4 regions of the Sinorhizobium arboris LMG 14919 genome follow, and region 1 is predicted to be linked to each of the others. Evidence: predicted binding sites of a transcription regulator. Region 1 holds the regulator's gene; each other region holds the start of a gene.

Region 1 (7,467 bases):
CGGAAGACGAGAGCCACCTCGCGCACCTGATCGAGAAAGCCTTCGGCAAGAACCACGTCGAGCACGGCGTTTCCGACCGCCACGGCCAGCGGGTTGCCGCCATAGGTCGAACCGTGCGTGCCCGCCACCATGCCGGCGGCCGCCGCTTCAGTCGCAAGGCAGGCGCCGAGCGGAAAACCGCCGCCGATGCCCTTGGCGACCGCCATGATATCCGGCGTGATACCTGCCCATTCATGGGCGAAGAGCTTGCCGGTGCGCCCGACCCCGGACTGGACCTCGTCGAGGATCAGAAGCAGGCCGAACTCGTCGCAGAGTTCGCGCAGTCCCTGCATGAACTCCTTCGATGCCAGCCGAATACCGCCCTCGCCCTGGATCGGCTCCACGAGGATCGCTGCGGTTTCGTCATTGATCGCGTTCTTGACTGCCGCGATGTCGCCGAAGGGAACCTGATAGAAGCCCGGCGCCTTCGGTCCGAAGCCTTCGATGTATTTCTGTTGCCCGCCGGCGGCGATCGTCGCGAGCGTGCGACCATGGAAAGCGCCTTCGAAGGTAATGATGTGGAATTTCTCCACGTGCCCCTTGGCGAAATGATAGCGCCGTGCGGTCTTGATCGCGCATTCGAGCGCCTCCGCACCCGAATTGGTGAAGAACACACGGTCGGCGAAGGTGACCTGGGTCAGCCGCCGCGCAAGGCTTTCCTGCCCCGGAATCTCGTAGAGATTGGACAAATGCCAGACCTTGTCGGCCTGCGCCTTCAGGGCTTCGACGAGATGCGGATGAGCGTGGCCGAGTGAGTTCACGGCGACACCGGCTGCGAAGTCGAGATAGCGGGTGCCATCGTCGGCGATCAGCCAAACGCCTTCACCTCGCTCGAAACGCAACGGCGCGCGCAGATAGGTGTCGTAAAGCGGCGTGGTTGCGGTCATGTCGAACTCTCCTTCATTCCGGCAGCAGCTCGGGTTCTTCGGCCCGGTAAAAATCAAAAATGCCGCCTCGCGGCGGCGAGAGGCACTATTCCCATTTCGCACCGCAATGTCAACAAAACCAAGGTTTGCAGGCGCTTGCAGATACCGATTCCGAACCGTGAAAAAATCGCGCCTTGGGACTTGCAAAAATGCAACGCTCCGACAGCAAGTTGGGGAAAACCACGAAATCGATTCGGCGCGATTCCGGCGACTCTTGCCACGGAGTCACCCTGCCGGTAGGTTAATATTCAATTACTAGACGCATGCGGCGGACCTAGTCACCAAAAGTATTATCGCGTTGAATCTTCGGGCTTTTCCCGGGGAGCGGTGACGGATTCCGCCATCCCAACGCCGAGAACGGGGAGTGCAGAGATGAACTGGACTGACGAGCGGGTCGAGAAACTGAAGAAGCTGTGGTCGGAGGGCCTGAGCGCCAGCCAGATCGCGGCGCAGTTGGGCGGCGTCAGTCGCAACGCGGTCATCGGCAAGGTTCACCGCCTGAGCCTGCCCGGTCGCGCCAAGGCCGGCGGAAATGCGACCGCTGCTGCCCGCCCCAAACGGGCGACCTCCGCGCCACGCGCACCGAACTACGCCGCGCGTTCGGTAACGCGCACCGTGACCCGGACTGCCGGCGCGACAGCGCTCAAGGAAGAGATCGCAGTCGACCTGGCGATCGACCAGGAAATGGAACTCGACAGCAACATCGTCGTGCCGATGTCGCGGCGGCTGGAACTCACCGAGCTTACCGAACGCACCTGCAAGTGGCCGATCGGCGATCCGCTCAAGGAAGAGTTCCACTTCTGCGGCAACGAATCTCCGGAAGCCTCTCCCTATTGCACCTATCACGCCCGGCTCGCCTACCAACCCTCCGCCGAGCGCCGGCGCATGCGCTAGATCACGATGATTTTAGGTCTGGTCGACCTGAAATCATGAACGTAACGGTTTCCGTGCGAAGTGCGCAGTTTAGTTCAATGCATCAGAGCGTTTCGCCGCTTCAATGAAGCAGTGGACCGCTCCCAGGCGCACTCGACAACGAACAAAATGGGGCCGGAAGGGCCCCTTTTTCTTGCCATGTCGCAAGCCGGCACGGGCGACATTGGACGCACAGTCCTCAGCTTTCCAGCGAATAGCCCGCGCCGCGCACCGTCCGGATGACGTCCGGCATGTTGGAGAAGTTCAGCGCCTTGCGCAGACGTCCGACATGGACGTCCACGGTCCGTTCGTCGACATAGATGTCATGTCCCCAGACGCCGTCCAGAAGTTGCGAACGGGAAAAGACGCGTCCCGGTGAGGACATGAGGAATTCCAGAAGCCGGAACTCCGTAGGGCCCAGGCGCACTTCACGGCTGCGGCGATGGACCCGGTGCGTCTCCCGGTCGAGCTCGATGTCGCCGCAGCGCAGGAGCGTCGACAGGACCTCCGGCTTCGCTCGCCGGAGCATCGCCTTGACCCTCGCCATCAGTTCCGGCGTCGAGAAGGGCTTGACCACGTAATCGTCGGCGCCGGTGGCAAGGCCCCGCACCCGTTCGCTTTCCTCGCCGCGCGCCGTCAGCATGATGATCGGCAACCGTTCCGTTTCCGGCCGCTGGCGCAACCTGCGGCAGAGCTCGATGCCGGAAACTCCGGGCAGCATCCAATCGAGAATGAGAAGATCGGGCAGGCGCTCCTGCAGGCGGATTTCCGCCTCGTCGCCGCGAAGGATCGTATCCACCTCGAAGCCTTCCGCCTCGAGATTGTAGCGCAGGAGAACGCTCAGGGCTTCCTCGTCTTCGACTACGGCAATCTTCGGCAACATTCAGTAGGACTCCTTCCTACGCACGACGACCGTCATGCCGCCGCGCCTGGTATAGGCCGCGCCAGGGCGGCCGGAACAAAATTCTGCGTAGGCACCGGATGCCGTGCGATTTCAGTCCGTCACGGAACCCAATGTCGACGTCATGTCGTCCTTCGGCCGTTCGCCCTGCGGTTGGGCGCCTGTCGCCATGTAGTAGATCGTTTCCGCGATGTTGGTCGCGTGATCGCCGATACGCTCGATGTTCTTGGCGCAGAAGAGAAGATGCGTGCACGGCGTGATGTTGCGCGGGTCTTCCATCATATAGGTCAGCAATTCCCGGAACAGCGAAGTGTAGATCGCGTCGATCTCTTCATCGCGCTCGCGAATGCTGTTCGCCTTTTCAGGTGAGCGCGAGGCGTAAACGTCCAGGACCTCCTTCAACTGAACGAGCGCGAGCTCGGCCAGGTGTTCGAGGCCGCGCGCGAGCTTGCGCGGGATGCCGGACCCCGCAACGGCGATCACGCGCTTTGCCGTGTTCTTGCCGAGGTCGCCCACGCGCTCCAGGTCGGCCGCGATACGGATCGAACCCATGATCTCGCGGAGATCCGACGCCATAGGCTGGCGTTTGGCAATGGTGACGATCGCCTTCTCGCCAATCTGGCGCTCCGCGTCGTCCAGAATCGCGTCATCGGAGATCACCTTCTGGGCCAGGGCAAGATCGGAATTGACGAGAGCGCGGACGGAGTCCGCAACCATCTGCTCGGCAAGCCCCCCCATCTCGGAGATGCGTCGCGTCAGATATTTCAACTCTTCGTCGAAGGCGGACATGATGTGTGCGTGAGACATATTCGTTTCCTCGGGACACGCGCTGTTCTGAACGGGCTCGGTCGATCTTAAACCGGGAGGGGCGGAAAAGCGCGCCCCTCCGCCATCAGCCGAAGCGGCCCATGATGTAGTCCTGGGTGCGCTGATCGTCCGGGTTGGTGAACATTTTGTCGGTATCGTTCTCCTCGACGAGATTGCCGAGATGGAACATGGCCGTGCGCTGCGAAACACGCGCCGCCTGCTGCATCGAGTGGGTGACGATCACGATCGTGAAATTTGCCCGCAATTCGTGGATGAGTTCCTCGACCTTCGCGGTCGCAATGGGGTCGAGTGCCGAGCAGGGTTCGTCCATCAGGATGACCTCAGGGCTGACCGCGACGGCGCGGGCGATGCAGAGGCGCTGCTGCTGGCCGCCGGAAAGGCCGGTGCCCGGCTCCTGCAGCCGATCCTTCACTTCGTTCCAGAGTCCGGCCTTCTGCAGGCTGGTTTCCACGACCTCGTCCAGTTCGGCCTTGGTGCGTGCCAGACCATGGATGCGCGGACCGTAGGAGACGTTGTCGTAGATCGATTTCGGAAACGGATTGGGTTTCTGGAACACCATGCCGACGCGGGCACGCAGTTCCACCACGTCGATCGACGGATCGTAGATGTCGTCTTCGTCCAGCGTGATCCTGCCGGTCACGCGGCAGTTCTCGATCGTGTCGTTCATCCGGTTCAAAGTGCGCAGGAACGTCGATTTGCCGCAACCGGAGGGACCGATCAACGCCGTGACCGTATTCTCGCGGATGTTGAGGTTCACGTCGAAAAGCGCGCGCTTCTCGCCGTAGTAGACCGACACATCCTTGCCGATCATCTTGTAAGGCACCGTGTTCATTTTCTGGTCAAGAGCCTCTTCGACTGCAGCTTCCGACATGATGTTCATAGTCCTTACCCCACTACCAGCGGCGCTCAAAGCGACGCCGCAAGAGAATTGCCCCGAGATTCATGACGATGAGAAAGATCAAGAGAATGATGATCGCTCCCGAGGTACGCTCAACGAAGGCACGCTCGGCCTCGTTGGCCCACATGTAGATTTGTACCGGCAGCGCCGTGGACGGCTCGAGGGGCGACCCCGGAAAGTCGACCACGAAGGCGACCATGCCGATCAGAAGCAGCGGCGCCGTCTCGCCCAGCGCATGGGCGAGGCCGATGATCGTGCCGGTCAGGATGCCGGGCATGGCAAGCGGCAGCACGTGATGGAAGATGGTCTGCATCTTCGATGCGCCAAGGCCGAGCGCGGCGGAGCGGATCGACGGAGGCACCGCCTTCAAGGCCGCCCGCGTAGCAATGATGATCGTCGGAAGGGTCATCAGCGTCAGCACGAACCCGCCGACGAGCGCCGCCGAGCGCGGCATGCCCGCAAAATTGACGAAAACGGCAAGCCCGAGGAGACCGTAGACGATGGACGGTACGGCCGCCAGGTTGTTGATGTTCACCTCGATCAGATCCGTGAGCCGGTTTTTCGGTGCGAATTCCTCAAGATAGATGGAGGCGGCAACGCCGATCGGCAACGACAGCACGAGGACGATCAGCATCATATAGAACGAACCGAGAAGGGCGACGCCGACACCCGACGCTTCAGGTCGGCTCGATGCGCCGAAGGTGAAGATACCGGTGTTGAAGCTCTTCTTGAGCACGCCGGCCTCGGCAAGCTGATTCATCCACGCGACCTGCTCGTCCTTCACCTTGCGTTTGGATTCGTCGACCGAAAGGTCGATCTGGCCCTTGAAGGCGGAGTCGATGTTCGCATCGGCAAGCAGCGTGACGGGGATCGTCCTGCCGATGACCGACTGATCGGCGACGACGATGTCACGCAGTTGCGTCCGGGCGCTGGCGGAGACCATATCGCTCGCCTGTTTCACCAGCGGCCGCTTCGTCGGATCGATGCCGAGCTGCTTTACCAGAGCTTCGCGCACGAGCAGCGGATAATTGGCGGTGTAGAGCTGCTTCGGATCGGTCGCCCGTTCGTTTTTCGGATCGATCACCTTCTCGGAGAACTCGATCGGCAGCGTGATCGTCGTCTGCTGGAAGGCGGTGTAGCCCTTCGAAACGACGCTCCAGAGGAGAACCGCAAGAAAGAAAAGACCGATGGCGATGGCACCGATTCCGAAGGCACGGAAACGGCGCTCCGCGGCATAGCGGCGCTTGATGCCGATATCGCGGCGGCTTGCGGCGGGGCGGGTGGAGACCCTTGCCGTCGGGGAGGCAAATTCGGTCATTCGTATTGTTCCCGATATTTGCGCACGATGTAGAGCGCGTAAACGTTGAGGCCGAGCGTGATAACAAAGAGCGTGATGCCGAGTGCGAAGGCGACCAGCGTCTGCGGCGAGGTGAACTCGAGATCGCCCGTCAGCTGATTCACGATCTTGACCGTCACGGTGGTCATCGGCTCAAGGGGGTTCAATTGCATGCGCGCGGCAACACCGGCAGCGAGCACGACAATCATCGTCTCGCCCACCGCGCGCGACGCCGTCAGAAGCAGCGCACCGACGATGCCGGGAAGCGCGGCAGGCAGGATCACCTTCTTCACCGTCTCCGAACGCGTCGCCCCGAGGCCGAGCGAACCGTCACGCAGCGCCCGGGGCACCTGGGTGATGATGTCGTCGGACAATGACGAGACGAACGGAATGAGCATGATGCCCATGACGATGCCGGCGGTGATGACGCTCTGGGCCTGAATGAAGTTCTGGTAGTTTCCGGTGACGAGGCCGTTCAGTTGCGCGGAGATGTCGCGCAGGAACGGGCCCACGGTGACCAGCGCGAAGAAGCCGTAGACGATGGTCGGGATGCCGGCGAGCACTTCGAGGAGAGGTTTCGCAAGAGACCGCAGCCGCGGGCTTGCATATTCGGCCATGTAGATGGCGGCGAAAAGTCCGATCGGCACGGCGAAGAGCATCGCCACGAAGGCGATATACAACGTACCTGCAAGCAGCGGCAGCAGGCCGAACTGACCGGAAGCGCCTCCGCTTCCGGCGGCCGCGAAGCGCGGGTCCCAGACCGTGCCGAAGAAGAACTCGACCGGCGATACCATGGTGAAGAAGCGACCCGCCTCCGAAAGCATCGAGGCGACGATGCCGACTGTCGTCAGAATGGCTATGGAAGAGGCGACGACGAGCGAGCCGAGCATGACGCGCTCTACCCGGTTGCGGGCACGGAAACGGACGTCGATGTTGCGGATCGCATGCAGCCCGCCGGCAACGGAAGCGATCAGCACCACGGCGCCCATCAGCCAGCGGCTGTATTGCCGCATCGAATTGAACTGCTGGGCGGACTGGACCATGTAGGGCTCGCCCTCGCCGGCAAGCGCCACGCCCTTCGAAGCCAGGGCCGCCCGCATGTTGGCCGAGCCGTTTTCGATTGCAGCTATCTCGTTCGCACTCAGGCGCTCGAAGCCGACGGCCACGGACTTGACCTGACCGAGCGCGAGCTGGGCGGTGGCAGCCCCCTGATCCCGGACCGACTCCGGAAGAGACGAACGAACGGCATAATCGATATAGACCGGAGCGGCGACGAGCCAGACGGCGAGCAGCAGAAGGGCCGGCAGCGTCGCCCAGATGGCGACGTAGCTGCCGTGATATCCGGGCAGGGAATGCAGGCTGGCGAGCTTGCCTCCGGATCGGGCGAACGAGCGGGCGCGACCGGCAAGAAACGCAATGAAACCGATCAGAAAAATGATCAGGAGAAGGAGCGAAGTACTCATCAGCACGTCTCCGCGACAGGCTTGCCACAAGCCGCCGGCAAATTCGGAAGATGCGGCTCCGGCGCCGCGAGGCACCGGAGCCTGTCATGATCAGAGCAGGTTGCCTGCCTCGAAGGACTCGCGGATTTCTTCGCGCTCGGCGTCCGGAGCGGCAACGAGGCCGT
Region 2 (7,467 bases), on a different contig from region 1:
AGAGGTCCAGCATCTGGCATTCCGTGACCATGATGTCTCCGATGGAAACCGCAAAGCCGAGTTCCTCGGGGACTATTTCAACGGTGACTTCACCAACCCGGGTCTCCCCGACATAGGGATGCGCTGCGCCGTAACCCCGCAGGGCGGAATAGGCCAAACCGACCACGAAGCCCTCGTCGCCGCGGGCCAGGTTCTGTAAGCGCTGATCACGCCCGGCGGGCAGCGATTGAGGTTCTCGTGTGAGATCGAAAACCGGTGAGGATAGTTCTGGCTCGGGCAACTCCGCCTCGATCAGGCCCTCTTCGGAGATGCTGTCGAAGGCTCGAGGAACATCGCGGTCGAGAGGTTGCGCTGCGACGTTAGCTTTCAGTCCCGCGTCGTCAGCATTGTCGAGAAGGTCAAAATCAAGAAGCCGGTGGGTGTACTCGTAGGTTGAACCAAGCACCTGACCTGCGGGAATGTCCTTGAAAGTGGCAGAGATGCGCCGCTCGATCGCCATTTGCGCGGTGTCGAGCGGATTTGACACCGCAAAGCGCGCCAAGGTCGTGCGGTAGGCCCGGAGAAGAAAAATCGCCTCAACGGCGTCTCCTTGCGCCTGCTTCAAGGCAAGGGCTGCAAGCTCCCTGTCGTAGACGGAGCCCTCGCACATCACCCGGTCCACTGCCAGACCAAATTGCTCCGAGATTTGCCGAACCGTTAACTCGGGAACCGAAGGGTCTCCGCGCCGATCTTCGGCGATCAAACGATGCGAAGCTTCGATCGCTTGTTCGCCTCCCTTCACAGCAACGTATGCCATCTAACACTCCACTGAAATGCTGCGGGGCAGAGCCACCACCGCTCTGTCGGATGTGAACAAGACATCGACGCCGAGTGGATAGAGTTCGTGATTGCCCTGCCATTCCTCCCAGAACCAAGCCGGAAGGCCGTCGATCGTCATCGCGATGTCGTGCTGGATGCCTGGACCCGACCAGCGAACGGCAGGCCCGCCCGTGAACGACGGCACCTGGATGAGAACTGTTGTTGATCGCTGCGGCTCGAGTTCCGTTCCAACCCTGAAATGCGTCAAGCGTGGCATCCGCGCTGGATCGGTGACGACGGCGAACGCCGACGCCTCGACCGCTCCGGTAAATGGAACGCCACAGTGGAACCCGAGAAAGTCGCGAACGGACTTCTGGTCGGACGCGGGGTCGAGCCAGATCGGGGTGTCGAAATCTGCCAGCGTAAGGCAAACCGATATGGCGGCCGGTCCGAGCGGACCTATTGCCGGTGCTTCACAGGACAGCTGCTGGATCCGTCCGACATAGGCACAAGCATCCAGGATGCGCCGAAACGTATCCTGGCTGTCGAAAACGGGATTTGCAAAACCGGGCTCGATCCCGGCCTTGTCCATAACCTCGATCATTCCGGACTCATGCCTCGCGTCATTGCAAAGAAATTGACTTTTGTGGAAGCCGCCTTGCGGCTCTTGAGCTCACGTCGAGCCGCTTGCGCCTGTCCCATCTTGACGACGAACTGGAGAGCACTGGCGGCTTTCTCATCTGCCCTTCGCAGCACGGCATCGAAGATTGCGGCCAGTTCCGCACGACGCCGGTCACGACCAAGGATGAAAGCGAATCCGGTCGTTCCATCCGACATCTTGAGTGCGCATCGCGTCATCGTGACCTCGCCCAGATTGAACAGCGAGCCTGTTCCGCCAGCACGCCCGCGCACGAGAGCCAGACCGCTTTCCGGCATCCGCAACCATCTGAAATCCAAATCTACTGCGAGGTCGGCGTAAGCCAGCTCAAGTTCCTCGCGGCTCGCTCGTGCAAGAATGGCCATCCATCGCTGCCGTTGTTCAATTTCATGTCGCACTGTCGTTCACTGCCTCGATTTTCCGAAGTGAGTCACCTAGACATCTAGGTAACTCGGGCGTCATAAACTTCTATCGCAACAGTTTCATGACGATCTGCGGCTTTTGGGGGCGGGTTTCCCCCAAAAAGCTCGCGGCTAGCCTTCAGCTTCGATGAGATATTCGTATCTGTCGCTTCGGATGACGCTGAGCGCGTATTTTATCGGCAGGCCGTCTGGATTGACGTCGACATTTGTCTCAAAAAGGACTGGGCTGGACGACGATATCCGCAGCAGTTGAGCCTCCTGCGGCGTGGGCCTGCGCGCGGTTATCCGGGTCCATTTTCTTCTGTATTCGGTGACACCGCAGCGCTTTAGCGCGGCGGTGAAGGAGTTCAGCCCTTCGAACGCAGTCGCGAGACCCGGAACCCGATCGAGAGGGAAATACGAAGATCCTGTGGCCAAAGGCCAGTCATTGATAAACGAAATCGACCTGACTTCGGTGACCAGCGCGGAGGGCGCAACGCCCAAGTGCTTCGCAATATCCGCTTCGACGGAGCCATGGTTGATTGACAGGATTTCTCGCTTTACCGCCTTGTTCTGGCCGAGGAGTTTGTAAGTGAACCTCGGATCCTTATCCAACCGGTGAGAGATGAAATCCTCGGCAACGAAGGTCCCTACCCCATGCTGAACCCGAAGAGCCCCTTCGGATTCGAGCGCTTTGATCGCATTGCGCACTGTATGGCGGTTGACGCCAAAGCGCTCCGCCAGGACGAGATCGCCCGGCAGCCGCCCGTCCTCGAAGGCACCGGCATCGATGTCGCTGAGGATAGAAGAGCGAACCATTTCCCAACGCTTCATTGCTCACCACGTATCTGCTGGAATTCACTCACAAACTTTGTCCCGCTAATGACAGATAAATCATATGCAGGGATACCGAAAAGCGGCCGATCGGGAAATGGAGTACATGGATATTATCTCGACGAGAGTGAGTCTAACGGTGTATGCATGCGGTCCAGTGCCCTGGACCGACTTGCCGAAGGCTTGGCGCGATTTGTGAACATTCCGGGCTGGCGAGAGAGCATCGCGTTCTGAAGACGCAGCCGGAGGGAGGTGTAACAGCGCTTGGAATTTCGCCTTTAAGGACTGCCCGTGGTTTGCGAAGGCTTGGATGGCCGACGGGTAGCGCCGAAACAAGGGCTTCGGTGTAAGGATGAGCGGGCGCACTCCGAAACGTCGCGGGCGGAGCAACCTCAACGATCTTCCCGAGATACATGACGATTACGCGATCAGCGATATGGCTGATAACCCGCAGATCATGCGAGATGAACAGGATCGTAAGCGCTAGTTTATCCTTGAGATTAAGAAGCAGATTTACGATCTGAGCTTGCACCGACACGTCAAGAGCCGACACTGGTTCATCGGCGACGATGAAGTCTGGATCAGTGGCTAACGCTCTAGCGATGGCAATCCTCTGACGTTGCCCGCCACTGAATGCGTGCGGATGACGGAAGGCGTGTGCGCGAGATAGTCCGACTTGCTCCAAGAGTTCGCCGACCCGATCAGTCCGCGCCTGCTTTGTCAGATGACCATGATGGATGGACAGAGGTTCACCGACGGCTTCCCCGACAGTCATTCGGGGATTGAGGCTGCTAAAGGGATCCTGAAATATCATCTGCATGTGCCGCCGGAAGGAGCGCATTTCGGGCGGCGACAATGTAGCGAGGTCGACCCCGTTAAATCGTGTCTGGCCCGAACTCGGCTCCACAAGCCGCAGCAAGCTTCGACCCAAAGTCGTCTTGCCTGATCCGGACTCGCCCACCAGGCCGACGATTTCGCCGGCGGCGATCGAAAGTGATATCCCGTCAACGGCCTTTATGGTCCGTCTTGGACTGAACGGCGAGAAGGAGCGCAGCGGTAGATGCACGCGAAGATCTTTCACCTCGAGCAAAGAGGTTTCTGGAGCACGGCTCGACATTTCGTCGATTTCCCGGGTGCTAAGAAGGCTAACATGAGCATTCATACGAGAACCTCCGGCTTTGCAGTGGCAGCTTCGATCTGGCGCCATTGGAGACAACGAATCCTGTGTCCGCCAACGTCTTCAAGTTCCGGCATCCTGTTGAAGCAATCGCGGGCGGCATACCTGCATCGCGGATGAAATGAGCATCCACTGGCGAGGTTTGCGAGATCCGGAGGGCTGCCGGCTACGGCAGATAGCCGGCGCGACGATCCGGCGTCGGAATTCAGGCCGGGGCGCGCGCTCAGCAAGGCTCGCGTATAGGGCATGCGGGGGTTGTCGAATATCTCGGTCACTCCGCCTTCCTCGACGACCCTGCCGGCGTACATAACCAAAACCCGGTCAGCGATTTCTGCGACAACGCTGAGGTCGTGCGTGATGAACAGCAGCGCCATTCCTGTTTCCCTCTGCAGATCGTGAAGGAGACCGAGAATTTGTGATTGGACGGTTGCATCAAGCGCTGTGGTCGGTTCATCGGCAATGAGCAAACTGGGACGACAAGAAAGCGCGATCGCAATCATTGCTCTTTGCCGCATGCCGCCGGAGAGCTGATGCGGATAATCGTCGAGCCGCCGTTCGGCATCGGCAATGCCCACGCGATCAAGCAAGGCTTTCGCCTGCCGACGGGCTTCATGTGAACCGCATTTGGCATGGGCTCGCAGCACTTCTGCGATTTGCTCGCCAATCGTGTAGACCGGATTGAGCGCCGCCGCGGGTTCCTGGAATATCATGGCAATATCATAGCCCAGGATATTCCTTTGCCGTCGCGGCGGAGCCTGGAGAAGGTCCTCTCCCTTGAAGAGGACCTTCCCCGAGATCACGCGCCCGAGCGCCTTCGGAATGAGATTCAGGATGGAGAAGGCAGTCGCTGATTTGCCCGACCCGGACTCTCCGACAAGACAAACTGTGCTTCCTTGTTGAACCGAGAACGAAACATCCTCGACTGCCCTGACAGTGCGACCTTGCGCGTGGAAGTGGGTGCGCAGTTTTTCGACGCGGAGGAGTTCGCTCTCGTTCATCCTGGTCTCACCTGGTTGCCGGGGCTTCTGACGGTTCACTGCGCCAAGTGAACGTTGTCGGGACGGAAATCCATCGTGTACTCCGTGTTCGGGAGCCACTGGACACCGGACCTCACGCCGTAGAAATCCGGCGCACGGTAGAGATAGGTTCCCGGCGCGTCCTCCTCGAAGAGGTCGACCATCTTCTGGTAGACATCGTAACGGTTCTTTGCATCGAGACTCGTCTCACCCTGTTCGGCGAGTTCGTCGAAACGCGCCTCGTCCTTCCAGAGACGTTTTGACCAGGTCATAAAGAGGGTCACCGCGGGATCGGTCGGTACCACCCAGTCCGAGCCGTTCTTCACGGTGAGAACCGGATCCTCCTTCTTGAGTTTGCTCCACCCTTCATCAACTCTTACGCTGGCATTGACACCGATGGCCTTCCACATTTCTACGACTGCCTCGGCGACCGGGACACCGTTGGTGTAGTAGACGGGGTGTGTCACGTAGTTGATCGGTTCGCCATTGTATGACGACTCCTTCAGCAACTGACGAGCACGGTCGGGGTCGTAAGCTAGGGTCGGGCGATCGGGATTGTAAAGCTCGCGTCCCCATGCCTCATACTGCGCCGAATGCGGAATGGTGGCCTTGCCATCCCACAGGGCGTTCGCGAGCAATTGGCGATCGATTGCAAGATTGAGGGCCTGACGCAGTTTCTTGTCGGCCATCACCGGGTTGTAGGTGTTGTACTGGATGAAGTGATGGTTCGCCATGGTGCTGCGGATCTCGCAGCAACCAAGATTTTGGATAGCCGCAAGTTGGTCCGGCGGCAGGCTATTGATGATGTCCACTTCGCCATTCGCGAGAGCCGTTATTCGCGCCGAAACCTCGGGAATGGCCTTGAAGGTCAGTGTGGAGATGGTCGGGCGGCCGCGGAAATAGGCATCATTGGCCTTAAGCTCCATACTTTCGTCTGGCTGGAGTTTGACGAAAGCAAATGGACCCGTTCCGATCGGCTTCTGTCCGAAGCCCGCCTTGCCGACGGACTCGAAATAGGCCTTCGGCACGATATCGCTGGTGTGGTACGCCAGGAGATGAAGCAGGATGGGACTGGGGGCTTTCGTCATGATCCTCACGGTCAGGTCGTCGACAACGTCAACCCGTTCGATGACCTTGAGAAGATTCTTGGCGCTGACGTAGTCCGAAGCGGGATCGAGGATTCGGTCGAAAGTATATTTGACGTCGGCACTCGTAAAAGGCTGTCCGTTGTGAAATTGCACGCCCGGCCGAAGGGAGAACTCCATCGTCCGGTCATCGATCCGTTTCCAGCTCTGGGCGAGGCCGGGCACGAGCTCATATGCCGTGCGGTCCTCGCTTTTTGAAAAATCCCTCGCGACCAGCGTGTCGAACACGTTGTAGGTGATCGGAATGTCGACGTTTCCGAGCGCCAGGCCGGGATCGAAGTTAGCACGGACTGTGTTGACGCCGACGGTGAGTGGCGGCCTCGCATCTTCCTGGGCGGCCGCGAAAGTCGGCAGCAGAATAGCGATGGCTAAGAGCAGTTTTCGCATCTGTGTCTCCAAGAATGGTGAAGTTCAGAATTTCCTGCAGGAAGGTTTTTCAGCAGCGCGATCATGCACGGCTTCGGGGATCGAGGCTGTCGCGCAGCCAATCGCCAATCAGGGATGCTGCAAGTGTAATCGCGACGATGACAACACAGGGAAGGATCGCCAGCCATGGTGTGGTGATCAGATAGTTTCGCGCCTCGCCGAGCAGCGATCCAAGGGAAACGTTCGGGGGCTGAACACCAACGCCAAGAAACGATAGTGAAGATTCCAGAACGACGATCTCAGCGAAGCTCAAACTGGCCAGAACGATGACAGGAGAGAGCGTATTGGGAAGAATGTGACGTAGCGCGATGCGCCAGGGTGACGCTCCTGAGCATCGAGCGGCTTCGATGAAGCTTCGACTTTTCAGGGCGATCACCTGACCGCGGACGACGCGAGCATATTTGTAGTAATCGGCCAGACCGACGATCAGAATCAAAATCAGTGGCTGGGTCCCGACGAGAGCAACCGCAGTCAGAGCCACCAAGGTGACTGGCACAGCGGCCTGCGCGTCGACCACGGCCATGAAGGATTGATCGATCCATCCTCCAAGGGTTCCGGAGATCAATCCACTTATGGTCCCCGTAACGACACCGACTAGGACTCCGGCGCCAGCGATAAGCAGTGTGGTGCGCGTCGCAAAAAGTAGACGAGAAAGCACATCTCGCCCGAGGTGATCAGTGCCCAGGAGGTATTCGGTCGTGCCGCCAGAAAACACTGGTGCTCGCAATCGGCTTAAAAGGCTCTGGTCGGCGATACCGTATGGAGCAATCGCGGGAGCGGCAACTGCCAGGACCGCCACGACCCCCAGGAGAAAACAGGAGACGATTGCCGCCGAGTGCAGGCGGCCGTTCCGGACCAAAGCCGCAGGGCCTTCCATGGCTTCTTCGGCCATCGGCTGCGGCGCACGCACGTCGATACTCATCATTACCTCCCACGCACCCGCGGATCCAGCAAGCCGTAGGCCACATCTACGAGAAGATTGGCGACGATGATTGCTGCGGAGAAAACCAGG
Region 3 (7,467 bases), 3.3 Mb from region 1:
AAGCATGAAACGTGATCTTTACGAAACGCTTGGCGTTCAAAAAAACGCGGACGAAAAGGAGCTGAAGAGCGCTTTTCGCAAACTCGCGATGAAATATCACCCGGACAGGAATCCCGGCGACCAGGAAGCGGAAAAATCCTTCAAGGAAATCAACGAAGCCTATGAGACGCTGAAGGATCCGCAGAAGCGCGCGGCCTATGATCGCTATGGCCATGCGGCTTTCGAGCAGGGCGGCATGGGCGCGGGTTTCGGCAACGGTTTCGCCGGCGGTGGAGCGCACGGTTTCTCCGATATTTTCGAAGACATCTTCGGAGAGATGATGGGTGGCCGTCAGCGCCGCTCGTCCGGGGGACGCGAGCGCGGCGCGGACCTGCGCTACAATATGGAAATTTCGCTCGAGGAGGCCTATTCCGGCAAGACGGCACAAATTCGCGTGCCGACGTCGATCACCTGCGACGTCTGCACCGGTACGGGCGCCAAGCCCGGCACCAGCCCGAAGACCTGCGGTACCTGTCAGGGCACCGGCCGCGTTCGCGCCGCCCAGGGCTTCTTCTCGATCGAGCGGACCTGCCCGACCTGCGGCGGCCGCGGCCAGACGATCGCCGACCCGTGCACGAAGTGCCACGGCCAGGGCCGCGTCATGGAGGAGCGGACGCTTTCGGTCAACATTCCGGCCGGTATCGAGGACGGCACCCGCATCCGGCTTTCCGGCGAGGGTGAGGCTGGCCTTCGCGGCGGCCCGGCGGGCGACCTTTACATCTTCCTCTCGGTCAAGCCGCACGAATTCTACCAGCGTGACGGCGCGGATCTCTACTGTGCCGTACCGATCTCGATGACGACGGCGGCGCTCGGCGGCAAGTTCGACGTCACCACGCTCGACGGCACCAAATCGCGCGTCACTGTGCCGGAAGGCACGCAGGCCGGCAAGCAGTTCCGCCTCAAGGGCAAGGGCATGCCGGTGCTGCGCTCCAACCAGACGGGCGATCTCTATATCCAGATTCAAATCGAGACGCCGCAGAAGCTCACCAAGCGCCAACGCGAGTTGCTGCAGGAATTCGAGCAGATCTCGTCCAAGGAGAACAATCCCGAATCGACGGGCTTCTTCTCCCGGATGAAGGATTTCTTCGATACGTTGAGCGATTGAGGCAAGGCCTCAGGTTTCGCCCGATAGAGACGGGAGGAGGGGCCTGAGGCAGTCCCGCGGGTTTCCTGCGCCCCGCTTGCGGGGAGAAGGCGGCCGCGCAGGCCGGACGGGGGCGTGTTCAGCAATCGCCCCCGTGCAACACGCCGCCCGCCTATATGGCAGCCGCAGCCAACTGCCACAGTCCCAACCCCACGAGCAGCGCACCCGCGAGCCGGGAGAGGGTCTGGCCCGGAAAGAACACTTTCTCCGCGAGCACGAAGATCGCGATCGCCGCGATCCAAAGCACGTTCATGATGCCGCCGACGAAAAGCAGCGTCATCAGGGCCCAGCAGCAGCCTATGCAATAGAGGCCGTGGCGGAAGCCCAGCCCGGCGGCTCCCGCGGGATCACGGCGGAAGCCACCATGTCGCTGCAGGAAGACGACCGGCGTCTGGCATTGGCTGAGGCAGGCATCCTTGAGCGGCGTCCATTGGTAAAGGCCGGCGATCGTCAGCGCGACACCGCTGAAGACGCGGCTGGCGCTTGCCAGCGACGGCGTCAGCAGAGTCCCCTCCATGAGCCATTGTCCAAGCGTCGCGACAAGCGCAAAGCCCGCCCAGGCAAGAAGATAACCGCCGGCAAAGAAACCGGTCGCGGCGAAGGGCTTGCCCTCCTTCCGGCTCTGCCGGCCGATCCGGGCATAGAGCAGGATCATAGGCGCTGCCGAAGGCAGCATCATGCCGACCATCATTACGGTCCACATGGTTAGGGTGACGCCGGCCTCGACGGCACTCCAGGGGCGCGGCGAGATGCCGAGGAAGGCGTCGAGCGGATCGGCTCCGCCGCCGTGCCCCATTCCCATCCCCATCCCGTCCATTTCCATGGCAGGATCCATCTCCATGCCCGCCCCCATGCCGGACCCGGACATGCTCATGCCATCCATGTCCATGGTGGCGGCGAGCCATAGAGTGTAGATCCACGCGATCGCCGCCAATGCTGCGAGGGACGCTGCCACGATTGCGCGATCCCGTCGCAGCAAGCTTTCGAGCGCGGTGTCGGCCGGCATGGCGTCAGTGAACCACGCCGCTTCCGGTCATGTGCAGTCTGGCGAAGTGGGCGTGCGAATCCGCCAGCGAAAGTGCTAACGGCCCGCTCGTCTCGGCCCAGCCGCGCCCCACCTCGCAGCGGTCGTATTCGAAACCGTGCGGAAGGTTGATGCGGGCGCGGTGCTCCTCACCGGTCACCGGATTGACGATAGGCTCGCCGCGGGCCTCGATCCAGCCCGGAATATTGACACGCGCCGAGCGCTTCTCGATGTCGATCTCGAAATCGATCGGCGCGAAAACCGGATCGTGGAAGGTCTCGAAAGTCGTCGCGAAGACCTGGAAGAAGGTGGCGCCCGGCTCGGTGTCCTGACCGCTCATGATCCGCAGCAGCGCCTCCCGCTGTTCGTCGGAGGCGCGCTCGTCGATGATCGGAACCACCGCGCCCCTGCCCTCGTGAATCGCACCGGGCCAGGATACGATCATGCCGCATCTCAGGCCGTCGAGCCGCGTTTCGCCATGATTTCCCTCGTCGATGTCGACGACGGCTATCGCGCGGCAGTACCCCTCAGTGGGTAGTGCGTTGAACTGGCACGGGCAGCCATAGGCGCAGTTGCAATGGATGAATTCGCGACCCTTGATCGTCCACTCGACGTCCGTCATCGTTTCCTCCCCAGATACGATGGAAGTTCACTCTTCCCCGGATGCAATTCCATTAGCTTGCGGAAATATACTCCCGGCCGCCGGCAAAGCCAACGGCGTGCCCGGCAAAAGCTTCAGGCGATAAGGTCAACGGCGAAATAGCAAAGCGCCGAGATCAACGCTGCCGCCGGCATGGTGATCACCCAGGCAACGACGATATTGCCGGCGAGGCCCCAGCGCACCGCGGACACGCGCCGCGCCGCCCCGACGCCGATAATCGCGCCGGTGATCGTGTGGGTGGTCGAAACCGGAATGCCGAGCCAGGTCGCGGCGAACAGCGTGATGGCGCCGCCCGTCTCGGCGCAGAAGCCCTGCATCGGGTTGAGCTTGGTGATCTTCGAGCCCATCGTGTGGACGATCCTCCAGCCGCCGAAGAGCGTGCCGAGTGCGATCGCCGCCTGGCAGGTGATGACCACCCAGAAGGGCACGTAGAATTCCGAGCCGAGATAGCCCTGCGAGAAGAGAAGCACGGCAATGATGCCCATGGTCTTCTGCGCATCGTTGCCGCCGTGGCCGAGCGAATAGAGAGAAGCGGAAACGAACTGCAGCACCCGGAAGGTGCTGTCGACGGCAAAGGGCGTCTGGCGAACGAACAGCCAGGAGACGATCAGCACCAAAAGCAGGGCCAGAACGAAGCCTATGCCCGGAGACATGACGATGGCACCGGCCGTCTTCAGGAGGCCCTGCCAGACGATGGAGCTGAAACCGGTCTTGGCGAGGCCGGCACCGACGAGGCCGCCGATGAGCGCGTGGGAGGAGCTCGACGGAATTCCGAAGATCCAGGTGGCGATGTTCCAGATAATCGCGCCCATCAGCGCCGCGAAGATCACCTGCGGCGTGACGATACCCGGATCGATGATGCCCGTCCCGAGCGTTTCGGCGACGTGCAGCCCGAAGAAGAGAAAGGCGATGAAGTTGAAGAAGGCCGCCCAGAACACCGCATATTGCGGCCGGAGTACGCGGGTCGAGACGATGGTCGCGATCGAATTGGCCGCGTCATGCAATCCGTTGAGAAAGTCGAAGAACAGCGCGACGGCGATCAGCCCGACGAGCAGCGGGAAGGCGAGCGTCGGATCCATCAGACGTTCTCGATCACGATGCCGCTGATTTCGTTCGCCACATCCTCGAAGCGGTCGACGACCTTTTCCAGTTCGCCATAGATCTCGCTGCCGATGATATAGGCCATGGGATTGGAAGCGCCGTGGCGCCGGAAGAGATCCTTCAGCCCGTGCTCGTGCAGTTCGTCGGAGCGACCCTCGACGCGCGTCACCTCCTCGGCGATGCTGCTGAGGCGATGAGCATTGGCACCGATCCGGTTGAGGAGCGGAATGGCCTCGGCAATGAGGTGAGCAGCCTCGACGACCGCCGCACCCATGGCCTGCATGCCGGGATCGAAGCTCTTCTGCTCGTAGAGCCGGATGGTCTTTACCGTCTTGTGCATCATGTCGATCGCATCGTCCATCGACTGGATGAGATCCTTGATGTCGCCACGGTCGAAGGGGGTGATGAAGCTGCGGCGAACCGCCAGCAGGACCTCGCGGGTGATTTCGTCGGCCTCGTTCTCGAGGGCGACGATGCGATCGCAATGGCTTTCGATCTCAGGCCCGCCGGCAAGCAGCGCATTCAGCGCCTCCGCCGCACCCATGACAGTGCGCGAATGATCAGCGAACAGGTCAAAAAAACGGTCTTCCCGGGGGAGGAGCTTGCGAAACAGGCCGAGCATCAGCGATCCATCCAACTGTCGATTGTCACGAAGTTGTCATATTGTACTCGCGCCCTGGGGGAAAGTTCCGGTGCAACCGAAATGAAGGGCTTTCCCACAGGGGATTCCGCGGAATGGTCCGACCCGGACACTTCACGCAGACGGTGCCGGTTGGCGAAGGAGAGGCGCTGGACGCCCTTTCGTCTTGCCTTGGCCCGGCTTTCGTCCTACCTGACGGCAACCTCGAATTCGGACCCGCAATGCCCCAGAAGGTCTTTCTCACACGCCTGAAACTGAGCGACTTCCGCAATTATGCAACGCTGGCGCTCGACCTCGATCAGCGCCATGTGGTGCTGACCGGTGAGAACGGCGCGGGCAAGACCAATCTGATGGAGGCGATCTCGTTTCTTTCACCCGGGCGGGGCTTGAGGCGTGCTGCCTATGCGGATGTCGCGCGCGTCGGCGCGCCTGATGGTTTCTCGGTCTTCGCCATCGTTCACGGCATGGAAGGGTCGGTGGAGATCGGCACGGGAACGCAAGGGACCGAGGAGGGGCAGTCACGCCGCCTGAGACTTAACGGCACTGCGGCCCGGACCGTCGACGAACTCACCGATCACCTCCGGGTCCTCTGGCTGACGCCGGCGATGGATGGCCTCTTCACCGGCCCTTCCGCCGATCGCAGGCGCTTTCTCGACCGGCTGGTATTGTCGCTCGATCCCGAGCACGGCCGGCGCGCCAGCGAGTTCGACCGCGCCATGCGCAGCCGCAACCGGCTCCTCTCGGAATTCCGGCCCGATCCCGCATGGCTGTCGGCAATCGAGCGCGAAATGGCCGGGCTCGCCATCTCCATGGCGCTCGCCCGCCAGGAGATGCTGGGTCTCCTTTCGGCTCTCGTCGAGCGAAGCCGGAGCGATGGAACCTTTCCGTCCGCAAGCCTGTCGCTCGCCGGCTTTCTCGACGACTGTGCCGGCATTCCCGCCTTCGAGCTCGAAGAGCGCTATCTGGCAATGCTTGCCGAAAGCCGCGCCCGCGATGCGGCCGCCGGCCGCACCCTGGACGGGCCGCACCGCAGCGATCTCCTGATCCGCCACCGGGAAAAGGACATCGAAGCCGAGCGTTGCTCGACCGGCGAGCAGAAGGCGCTGCTCGTCGGCCTGGTGCTCGCGCATGCGCGGCTCGTCGGCGATATGACCGGCCACGCTCCGGTGTTGCTGCTCGACGAAATCGCCGCTCATCTCGATCAGGGACGCCGCGCTGCCCTCTTCGATCTGGTCGACGGACTCGGCGGCCAGGCCTTCATGACGGGTACCGACCGGACGATGTTCGACGCGCTTGGGGAGCGCGCGCACTATCTGGCCGTTGCCAACGGCCGCGTTTCGGGGTGACATAGAGCGCCGTCCGCGAAAATAACATGGAGACGCTTATGACGACCGATGCGACGCTCGCTCCTTCGGAGATTGCGCGCTACGCACGCCACATCGTGCTGCCGGAGATCGGCGGGCCCGGGCAGCAGAAGCTCAAAGCCGCGCGGGTGCTCGTCATCGGCGCCGGCGGGCTCGGGGCGCCGGCCTTGCAATATCTCGCAGCCGCCGGCGTGGGCACGCTCGGGATCGTCGACGACGACGTGGTCTCCTTATCGAACCTGCAGCGTCAGGTGATCCACGCCACCGCCGATATCGGGCGGCCGAAAGTCGACAGCGCGGCCGCAGCGATCGACGCCCTCAACCCGCATGTGAGGGTCGTGGCGCACGCGTTCAGGCTCGGCCCCGAAAACGCCGATGCGCTCTTCCGGCAATACGATCTCGTCGTCGACGGATCGGACAATTTCGATACGCGTTATCTCGCCGCCGATACGGCCGAGGCGGCAAGCGTGGCGCTCGTCACCGGGGCCGTGGGCCGCTTCGACGGCTCCGTCACCGTGCTGAAGCCCTATGAGACCGACGCCGAGGGACACCCGAATCCCTCCTATCGCGATCTCTTCCCGGAGCCGCCGCCGCCGGGCGCCGTGCCGACCTGCGCCGAAGCCGGCGTCCTCGGCGCTCTCACCGGCGTCATTGGCACGCTGCAGGCGATGGAAGCGATCAAGCTTCTCACCGGTATCGGCGAGCCGCTCATAGGCCGTCTGCTGCTCTACGATGCGCTGGCTGCGCAGTTCAACACGATCCGCTATCGGCGCGGCACGCGTTGAGGAAGGCATGAAGACGGTCCGCATCGACGAGAGCTTCGATCGTTACGAGGAGCTGCTGTCGCTGATCCGGGCGTCCTTCGCCTATATGGACGGCCGCATCGATCCGCCCTCTTCGGCGCATTGGCTGACGGCGGCGTCCCTCAGCCGGAAGGCAAGAGACGAGATCGCCTTCGCTGCCGTCGCCGGGCGAGAGATACTGGGCTGCATCTTCTGCAGGCCGGAAGCGGAGTGTCTCTACATCGGCAAGCTCGCCGTCGCTCCGGACTTCCAGAGAAAGGGGATAGGGCGGATGCTCATGGCCGCCGCCGAGGAGACGGCTCGAAATCTGGGCCTGCCTGCGCTGAGGCTTCAGACACGCGTCGAACTCGCCGGAAATAAGGCCACTTTCGCGGCCTGGGGTTTCGCGGAGACGGCGCGAACCGCCCATCCGGGTTTCACCCGCCCGACCTCGATCGAGATGCGCAAAGTACTCAGGTAATAGCCGATTCATCTGCGAAGCTGTCCGAAATACCGGTTCTTTTTGCAGCTGCCGGTGAGTGAGTGGTCAAATATGCGATCAATATGTTGACAAATTAAGTCAAGTTATTTAACAGCCCATTGAGCCAAAGAACCAGCTCTATCCGAGACGAGCCGTTTGCTTTGGTCGTCATTCTGCGAGGGGCTTTGTATGGAACTACGTGTTGGGGTGCTGGCCGTGTTGCTGGCGACG
Region 4 (7,467 bases), 820 kb from region 1:
CCGGTCCCGGTCGGCGCGCAACTCGTTGCGCAGCCTCGCGGCCGTTTCGTGGCGTGCGCGCATGCTCGCCAGGGCTTTGCGAAGCGCGGCATATTCGCGCGCATTCACGTCGATCGCGTTCCTCTCCGCTTTCAGCGCATCGAGCTCCGCCTTCAGTTCGGCAAGCCGGTGCTTGCGCGCCTGCGGGCGGAAGAAGGAATCCGCTTCGGCTCGAAGGCCGGCAAGCACGGCGGTGCTGTCCGGCAAACCGGAACTCGCGGAAAACAGGAGGGACCCGAGTTCGCCCTCGCTCTTCAGTATGGCTTCCCCGCCCTCTTCGATGCTGTCGTCGTCGAGCGAGAACATCGTGCCGTAGGTTGCCCGGTCGATGGAGCCAAGGGCCGTGGAAAACAGGCCGTCGGGCAGAGGCTGCTCGTCGGGACCGATCAGGCTGTTGGCGTTGCGCTTGATGCGGTAGGCGTGGTGCAGGCGGTTGCCGGCCGCGACGATGCCGCCGATCCGCATCGCCTGATAGGGATGCAGGAAGCCATAGGGGCTCGAACGTTCGATGCCGAAGATCAGATCGAGAAAGCCGGCGAAGAGGGTGGACTTGCCTGCCTCGTTCGGGCCGTAGATGAGATGAAAATCCGGCTCGCCCGGTTTCGCCTCGCCGAAATCGAGATGCCGGTCCGTGAATTTGCCGTAGCGGACGAGGTCCAGCCGCTGAAGCCGCATCAGTCGGTGCCTCCGGCGCTGGCACGTCCATGAAGATGCGCCAGCACGTCCGCACTCCCCGCAAGCGCTGCCTCCAGCGCCAGCCGCTCCAGCGTCTCTTCGTCGCTCGCCAGCACATGCCTGAGTTCAGGCGGCAATTGCTGCAGGAGCTCCTTGGCAACGCCGTTCAGTTCGGCGCGAAAGCCGAAGGAGGGCAGAACGTCGTTTTCGACGAGTGCCGCCAGTTCGCCGGTCGGGTCGGCCGCACTTCGCTCCGCATTGCCGGGCGGGTGACAGCTTAACTCCGTGTTCTCGATCCAGCATCCGCCGATCCCGGCCGCAATATTGACGATCTCCGCCTGCAGGAGATCCGAGTCCCGCCTGAAGCGCCATGCAAGCGGCGTCGCGCCGGCCAGCGTCAATCTCAGGATCAGATTGTCCGCCGCCATGGTCTTTCGAAGGAGGGTCAGTTCGCGGCCCACCGCGTCCAGCATGTCGCGCCAGTCCGCAATCCCGCTCACGTCGATGTCGTGTCGCTCGAACGCCGCGGTGCTCGTCGGCCTTTCTTCCAGCGCAACCAGCCCGTCATCGTCGATCGTCACGACCGTGACGCCCTTCGTCCCCGCTTCGTTGATGTCGCGGCCCTGCGGCATGCCGGCCATGACGATGCAGGGCTTCTCGCAGTGCACCTGCCGCTGATGGACATGGCCGAGCGCCCAGTAATCGAAACCGTGCCGCTGAAGGTCGGCGACGCTGCACGGCGCGTAAGGATCGTGGGCTGCGGATCCCGAGAGGCTGGTATGCAGCATGCCGATATTGATGCCGCCGGCGACCGGCGGATGGAACTGGGGCAACAGGCTTTCCGGCGCGTGCGGATCGGCAAAGCTGACGCCGTGGATGTGTACCGTGCGGCCGTTCGCGAGCGTCTTTGCATGGACCGCCCTGCTCCGGCCGGAAAAGACATGCACCGAAGGCGGCAAGGTGAGCTCGCGGGTCACCTGCGACTGGGAATCGTGATTGCCGCGAATGATGAACGTCCGGATGCCGGCCTCGTCGAGGCGCCGAAGCTCGCCCGCCAGGAACAGCGCCGTGTTCATGGAAGTCTGACTGCCATCATAGAGATCGCCGGCGATCAAAAGCGCATCGACGCTTTCGGCAATGCAGAGGTCGACGATACGGACGAGCGCATTGCGCGTCGCACTTCGAACGAGGCCGGCGAGCTCCGCATTCCGGAGTGCCAGGCTGCGCAAAGGCGAATCGAGATGGAGGTCTGCAGTGTGGACAAATCGGAAGGGCATGACCGGGCGGACCATGGCCCGGCGCCGCCTCGTTCGTCAATGGCCGCAGGACCGGGTATCCACGGAATGCTTGAATGCGGGGAAACGCCGCAGTGCCGCCAGCAGCTCTTCGCTTTGCGAACAGCGGCAGCGCGAGCAGGAAACGCTTCCTATCGCCGGCGGTCATTCCTAAGTTTTAGGTGGTTTTTGTCGACAAATGCGGCAATTGTGACTATCAATAGGGTCACTGCCATTTCACATGGCCCCTCATAAATACTCTAAAGGTCATGAAGAAGACATTCGAGGTTTCCGACAAGCTGTTCGAGCTCTACCATCGCGTTCATCGACTGGTGAACGAGTCCATGACGGAGGAAGGCGTATCGCTTGCCAGGAGCAAGTTCCTGTTCTTCCTGAGCAAGCTCGGACCCTGTCGGTCCACCGACATAGCATGCGCGCTGAACTTCGCTCCGCGAACGGTGACCGAGGCGATCGACGGGCTGGAACGCGATCGTCTGGTCATGAGAAAACCCGACCCAGAGGATCGCCGCGCGAAGATCGTCTCGATAACCGAGACCGGCCGGGCCGTTCTTCAGGCGGCAGAGCATCCGCGCAAACAGCTCATTGAAGAAATCTTTTCGGCGCTCGACGACGAGCAATTGGACCAGCTCTACGAGATCGTCAGCAAACTGGTCGAGAAGACCGACGATATCCGCAAGCGCAAGGAAGAAGCGGAAGCCGCCGAGATCGCCCTCGCGCGCTGAGCGCCGTTCATGTTCCATGAAGGCAGAGGCCGGGGCGTCATGCCCCGGCCTCTTCTGTTTTCTCCGGATCGGACGCTTACATGGCGTCCATCGCGCCTATGGAGAAGAAGAGCGTCTCGCCGGAAGAATCGTCGACGCCGTCATTGTCGGTGACGACATAGCCGTTGCCGGCCGCGTCGACTGCAAAGCCTTCGACCTTGTCGACGACATAGCCGTTCAGCGACTTAAGGTCCGGAATGAGGTCGCGCACCTCTTCCTTCTTCACGACCGGCAGTTCGCCGTTAAGTGCCACGGGTCTCAGATCCGCAAGCGCGACGCGGTAGAGCTTCTTGAGCTTTGCTGCCTCGCCGATCAGATTGTCACGCTCGATGATATAGGCGTAGTCGCCATGAACGGAGATTTCCGACAGGCCGACCCAGCCTTCCCCCGACTTTTCGAGCGGGTAGCGCACCGCCCCCCATTCCTTGCTCGAAGGTTTGTAGGAGACAAGTTTGACGAAGCCTTTCTCGTCGTCCTTCCATGCGCGCTGCACGGCCATCCAGAGGAGCTGCTCGTCCCCTTCACCCACGACTGCGACCCCTTCGAAGCCGTAGCGGATCTCATTGGCGCGCAGGTCTTCCGGCAGAGCGATCTCCTGCTTGATCTCGCCCTTCCCGTTCACGTGGAGCAGCGCATGGCTGTAGAGCTTGTCGGAATTGCCCTCCGAAGCGAGCCAGAAGCCGCCTTCGCCATCATTGGCGATGCCTTCGATGTCGAGTTTCTGGGCGGGAGCGCCGTCACGGGTGACCGGCAGGGCTTCCGTGATCAGCGCGGGCTTCCGTGTAGCGTCGATCGTGTAGATGGTCGGCTGCGACGAGTAGACGGAATCATTGACCGCATGCAGGAAGCCGGGCTTGTCCGCAACGGCCGCGAGACCCGAAAGCGCCCCGAAGCCGATGGGCAGCCCCTCCCGCTCTGCGGAACGTATCTGCGGGTAAGCAGCCTCCCCTTCCCCGCGCTCGTAGATCATGACATGCGCCCGCGCGCCGCCGTCTTGGACGAGATCGACCTCGTTGGCAGTCGCGAACAGGTTGCGCCCGGGAATGGCCACAGCGCCCTCGGGCGAAACGCCGGAGGGCAGAAGCTGAACAAGCTCCGGCTCGCCGCCCGTATCCTTGTAGACTCCGACGATCGAGGCACGCTCGGACAGAACGAAGAAGAGCTTGTCTTCGCCGAATTGCGCCGTTTCCAGCCCTTCCGGCTCGATGCCCTTGGCCGACGAGCGCTTCTCGGGATAGTGACCGATCGAAGCAATTGCATGTTCGAGGCTTGCGCCGGATTCGTAGAGGACCTTCCCGGTCGTGTCGAAGATTGTGAATCCGCGGGATCCGCCCTCGTAGTCGCCCTCGTTGGCGATGACCAGACGATCGTCATCGAGCCACTTGACCGCGTCAGGCTCGCGCTTTCGGCCGGCCTGTTCGCCGGTGAAGGCAATCGCGCCGTCGCGCTTGGTGTCGATACCCGCGAGATCGACTGTCCCCGCAGGGAAATGCGTTTTAACGGTTGCGGATCTGCCGTCGATGATGACGATGTGGTTATTCTCCTGGAGCGTGAGCGCAATCTCATCCTTGCCGTTGAACGCAACGAATTCCGGCTCGGGATCGTCGCCGGCGATTTCGGCGAGACCGGTCAGCGTCACATGCTTGATTGTCGCGCAATCGGCGACCCCGCCCTTCAGCGACAGGATCGCGAGACTGCCTGCAGGCGGCTGCGGGATCTGTCCGTCATCGACGTCCTCGTCGCGCTCGTTCTCGATCGCGATCGCCGCAAGCGTCCGATCCTTGTTTACGGCCACCGAGTCCGGCTGGCCGCCGAGGTCGCAGGTCGCGTCCACCGTTTTCCCGACGATATCTACGACGGCGAGCACGCCGGAGGGCCTGGTGAAGCTTTCGCTCGTGTTGACGGCGACGAGGGCTTTGGCCCCGGCAACCGCGACCGAGGTCGGTTCTCCTTCGAAGGAGACGATGCCGCCTGCCTTAGGCGCCTTGGCATCGGCGATGTCGATGAAACCGATGCGCTTGCCGGGACTGTCGGAATAGATCAGCGTGTTGCCGTCAACGCTTGCAGTGATGATTTCGGCCGATGTCGGCTCGTTGCGCCCGGCACCCTCGGGTAAATTCCTGGCAACCGCAAAGGATGCGATACGGTTGAAGACCTGTTCGGCTTCAACGGCAGTCGCCGTCGATGCGGCAAGCGCCGCGGCCAATGCTGTGGTGATGGAAAATGTTTTCATCTGTCCCTCCTTGTCGCGGCACGCCATTGCGTTTCTGCGTGACGCACGCGTCCGAAATCATCGGACGGGAGGCTTTTGCAACTGTCCTGTAACAGCTGGATGACAGTGACCTTGGATTGAAAAGAGGCCCGGGTGACCGGGCCTCAATCAACCTGCCGAATGCCGCCGAGGCGGTATCGCGACAGATGGAACATGAACCAGTAGCGGACGGAGGCACCCGCCGCTCAATCGGTAAATCAGTTGACGGCGTCCTTGAGGCCCTTGCCGGCCGTGAACTTCGGCACGTTGCGTGCCGGGATGTCAACTTCCGCACCCGTCGACGGGTTGCGGCCCTTGCTGGCTTCGCGGCGCGATACGGAGAAATTGCCGAAGCCGACGAGGCGGATGTCGCCGCCGTTCTTCAGTTCGCCCTGAATGGTCTCAAAAACTGCATCAACGGCAGAAGACGCATCTGCCTTCGAGAGTCCGGCCTTGTCGGCTACGGCAGCCACGAGCTCATTTTTGTTCATGTTTCCACCCCTTTCATGCTGGTTCGAAACGACTGTCTTCATAAGGCGGGGCCGCTTGCGCATTGCCCACGTCTTGCCATTCCCAATTGCGCCTAATCCCTTGGAATGCAAGGGTTGCAGCGTGCTTTTACAACAAAAAAGACCGGCAGAACGCCGGTCTTCCTTGTTTTTCTGGCCGAAGGGCGCAAGCGGGACACACTTACCGCCCTGTCTGCACTGCCTCAGTGGGCGATCGAAGTGCCCGCTTCGTCCTGCGAATCAACGGACGGCAGGGCGGCCGGCTGGCTTGCCGGATCCCATTCGATGGGCTCCGGAAGCCGCAGCAACGCGTGCGCGATCACCTCGCCCATCCGCGAAACGGGGATGATTTCGAGGCTGTTCTTGACGTTGTCAGGGATGTCGGCGAGGTCCTTGGCGTTCTCCTCGGGGATCAGCACCTTCTTGATGCCGCCGCGCAGAGCCGCCAGCAACTTCTCCTTCAGCCCACCGATCGGCAGGACGCGGCCACGCAGGGTGATTTCGCCCGTCATCGCCACGTCCTTGGAGATCGGGATGCCGGTCATCACCGACACGATCGCCGTCGCCATGGCTACACCGGCGGACGGACCGTCCTTCGGGGTCGCGCCCTCCGGCACGTGGACGTGAATGTCACGCTTGTCGAACAGCGGCGGCTCGATGCCGAAATCGATTGCGCGCGAGCGGACATAGGATGCCGCTGCCGAGATCGATTCCTTCATCACGTCACGCAGGTTGCCGGTAACCGTCATGCGGCCCTTGCCGGGCATCATCACGCCCTCGATCGTCAGCAGTTCGCCGCCGACCTCGGTCCAGGCGAGACCGGTGACCACCCCGACCTGATCGTCGCGCTCGGCTTCGCCGTGGCGGAAGCGCGGCACTCCGAGATAGTCGTTGATATTCTCGGCCGTCACTTCGACCTTCTTCGTCTTGCCCTTGAGGATTTCCGTCACAGCCTTGCGCGCCAGCTTCATCAGCTCGCGCTCGAAGTTGCGCACGCCCGCTTCTCGCGTGTAGTTCTGGATGACAGCCATCAGGGCGCCATCCGTCACGGAGAATTCGTTCGTCTGGAGCGCATGGTCGCGGATCGCCTTCGGCAGCAGGTGGCGCTTGGCAATCTCCAGCTTTTCCTCTTCGGTATAGCCGGCGATGCGGATCACTTCCATGCGGTCCATCAGCGGCGCCGGAATGTTGAGCGTGTTCGCCGTAGTGATGAACATCACGTTCGAGAGGTCGTATTCCACCTCAAGATAGTGATCCATGAAGGTCGAGTTCTGTTCCGGATCGAGGACTTCAAGAAGCGCCGAAGAGGGATCCCCACGGAAGTCCTGGCCCATCTTGTCGATCTCGTCGAGCAGGAAGAGCGGGTTGGATTTCTTCGCCTTCTTCATCGACTGGACGACCTTACCGGGCATGGAGCCGATATAGGTCCGCCGGTGACCGCGAATCTCGGCCTCGTCGCGAACGCCGCCCAGTGCCATACGGATATATTCGCGGCCGGTCGCCTTGGCAATCGACTTGGCGAGCGAGGTCTTGCCGACGCCCGGAGGGCCGACGAGGCACAGGATCGGTCCCTTGATCTTGGACGAACGGGCCTGCACCGCCAGATATTCGACGATACGCTCTTTAACCTTGTCCAGGCCGAAGTGATCGGTATCCAGTACCTTTTCGGCGTGATTGAGGTCGGTCTTGATCTTCGACTTCTTGCCCCAGGGCAGGCCCAGCAGCCAGTCGAGATAGTTGCGGACCACGGTCGCTTCCGCCGACATCGGGCTCATCTGGCGCAGCTTCTTCAGCTCCGCATCGGCCTTTTCACGGGCTTCCTTGGAGAGCTTCGTCTTGGAGATTCGCTCTTCGATTTCGGCCATCTCGTCGCGGCCGTCCTCGCTGTCGCCGAGCTCCTTCTGAATGGCCTTCATCTGCTCATTCAGGTAATACTC

The links. The regulator PhoB, encoded in region 1, activates phosphate uptake and scavenging genes when phosphate is short. The targets are predictions, from matches to a motif close to TGTCATNNANCTGTCAT.
Region 2: the regulator PhoB is predicted to act here: its motif matches at 2,740-2,756, upstream of phnF (phosphonate metabolism transcriptional regulator PhnF).
Region 3: the regulator PhoB is predicted to act here: its motif matches at 4,615-4,631, upstream of SINAR_RS0127960 (DUF47 domain-containing protein).
Region 4: the regulator PhoB is predicted to act here: its motif matches at 5,092-5,108, upstream of SINAR_RS0116105 (esterase-like activity of phytase family protein).

The regions. Positions count from the first base shown of each region.
Region 1 is NZ_ATYB01000014.1:224,058-231,524, reverse strand. It holds gene SINAR_RS0112195 (aspartate aminotransferase family protein) at 1-926, opposite strand, end outside; gene SINAR_RS0112190 (GcrA family cell cycle regulator) at 1,338-1,859, shown strand; gene phoB (phosphate regulon transcriptional regulator PhoB) at 2,077-2,760, opposite strand; gene phoU (phosphate signaling complex protein PhoU) at 2,872-3,585, opposite strand; gene pstB (phosphate ABC transporter ATP-binding protein PstB) at 3,671-4,486, opposite strand; gene pstA (phosphate ABC transporter permease PstA) at 4,500-5,822, opposite strand; gene pstC (phosphate ABC transporter permease subunit PstC) at 5,819-7,303, opposite strand; gene SINAR_RS0112160 (substrate-binding domain-containing protein) at 7,394-7,467, opposite strand, start outside.
Region 2 is NZ_KE386497.1:273,682-281,148, forward strand. It holds gene SINAR_RS0130150 (carbon-phosphorus lyase complex subunit) at 1-796, opposite strand, end outside; gene phnH (phosphonate C-P lyase system protein PhnH) at 797-1,402, opposite strand; gene phnG (phosphonate C-P lyase system protein PhnG) at 1,399-1,854, opposite strand; gene phnF (phosphonate metabolism transcriptional regulator PhnF) at 1,990-2,691, opposite strand; gene SINAR_RS0130170 (ABC transporter ATP-binding protein) at 2,825-3,808, opposite strand; gene SINAR_RS0130175 (ABC transporter ATP-binding protein) at 3,850-4,866, opposite strand; gene SINAR_RS0130180 (ABC transporter substrate-binding protein) at 4,902-6,416, opposite strand; gene SINAR_RS0130185 (ABC transporter permease) at 6,478-7,377, opposite strand; gene SINAR_RS0130190 (ABC transporter permease) at 7,380-7,467, opposite strand, start outside.
Region 3 is NZ_ATYB01000014.1:3,485,110-3,492,576, forward strand. It holds gene dnaJ (molecular chaperone DnaJ) at 5-1,144, shown strand; gene SINAR_RS0127945 (DUF2182 domain-containing protein) at 1,296-2,189, opposite strand; gene SINAR_RS0127950 (DUF1326 domain-containing protein) at 2,194-2,829, opposite strand; gene SINAR_RS0127955 (inorganic phosphate transporter) at 2,943-3,947, opposite strand; gene SINAR_RS0127960 (DUF47 domain-containing protein) at 3,947-4,591, opposite strand; gene recF (DNA replication/repair protein RecF) at 4,831-5,955, shown strand; gene SINAR_RS0127970 (molybdopterin-synthase adenylyltransferase MoeB) at 5,982-6,758, shown strand; gene SINAR_RS0127975 (GNAT family N-acetyltransferase) at 6,766-7,236, shown strand; gene SINAR_RS0127980 (TonB-dependent receptor) at 7,426-7,467, shown strand, end outside.
Region 4 is NZ_ATYB01000014.1:1,039,442-1,046,908, reverse strand. It holds gene SINAR_RS0116125 (ATP-binding protein) at 1-714, opposite strand, end outside; gene SINAR_RS0116120 (metallophosphoesterase family protein) at 714-2,006, opposite strand; gene SINAR_RS0116110 (MarR family winged helix-turn-helix transcriptional regulator) at 2,258-2,731, shown strand; gene SINAR_RS0116105 (esterase-like activity of phytase family protein) at 2,808-5,003, opposite strand; gene hupB (DNA-binding protein HupB) at 5,240-5,512, opposite strand; gene lon (endopeptidase La) at 5,734-7,467, opposite strand, start outside.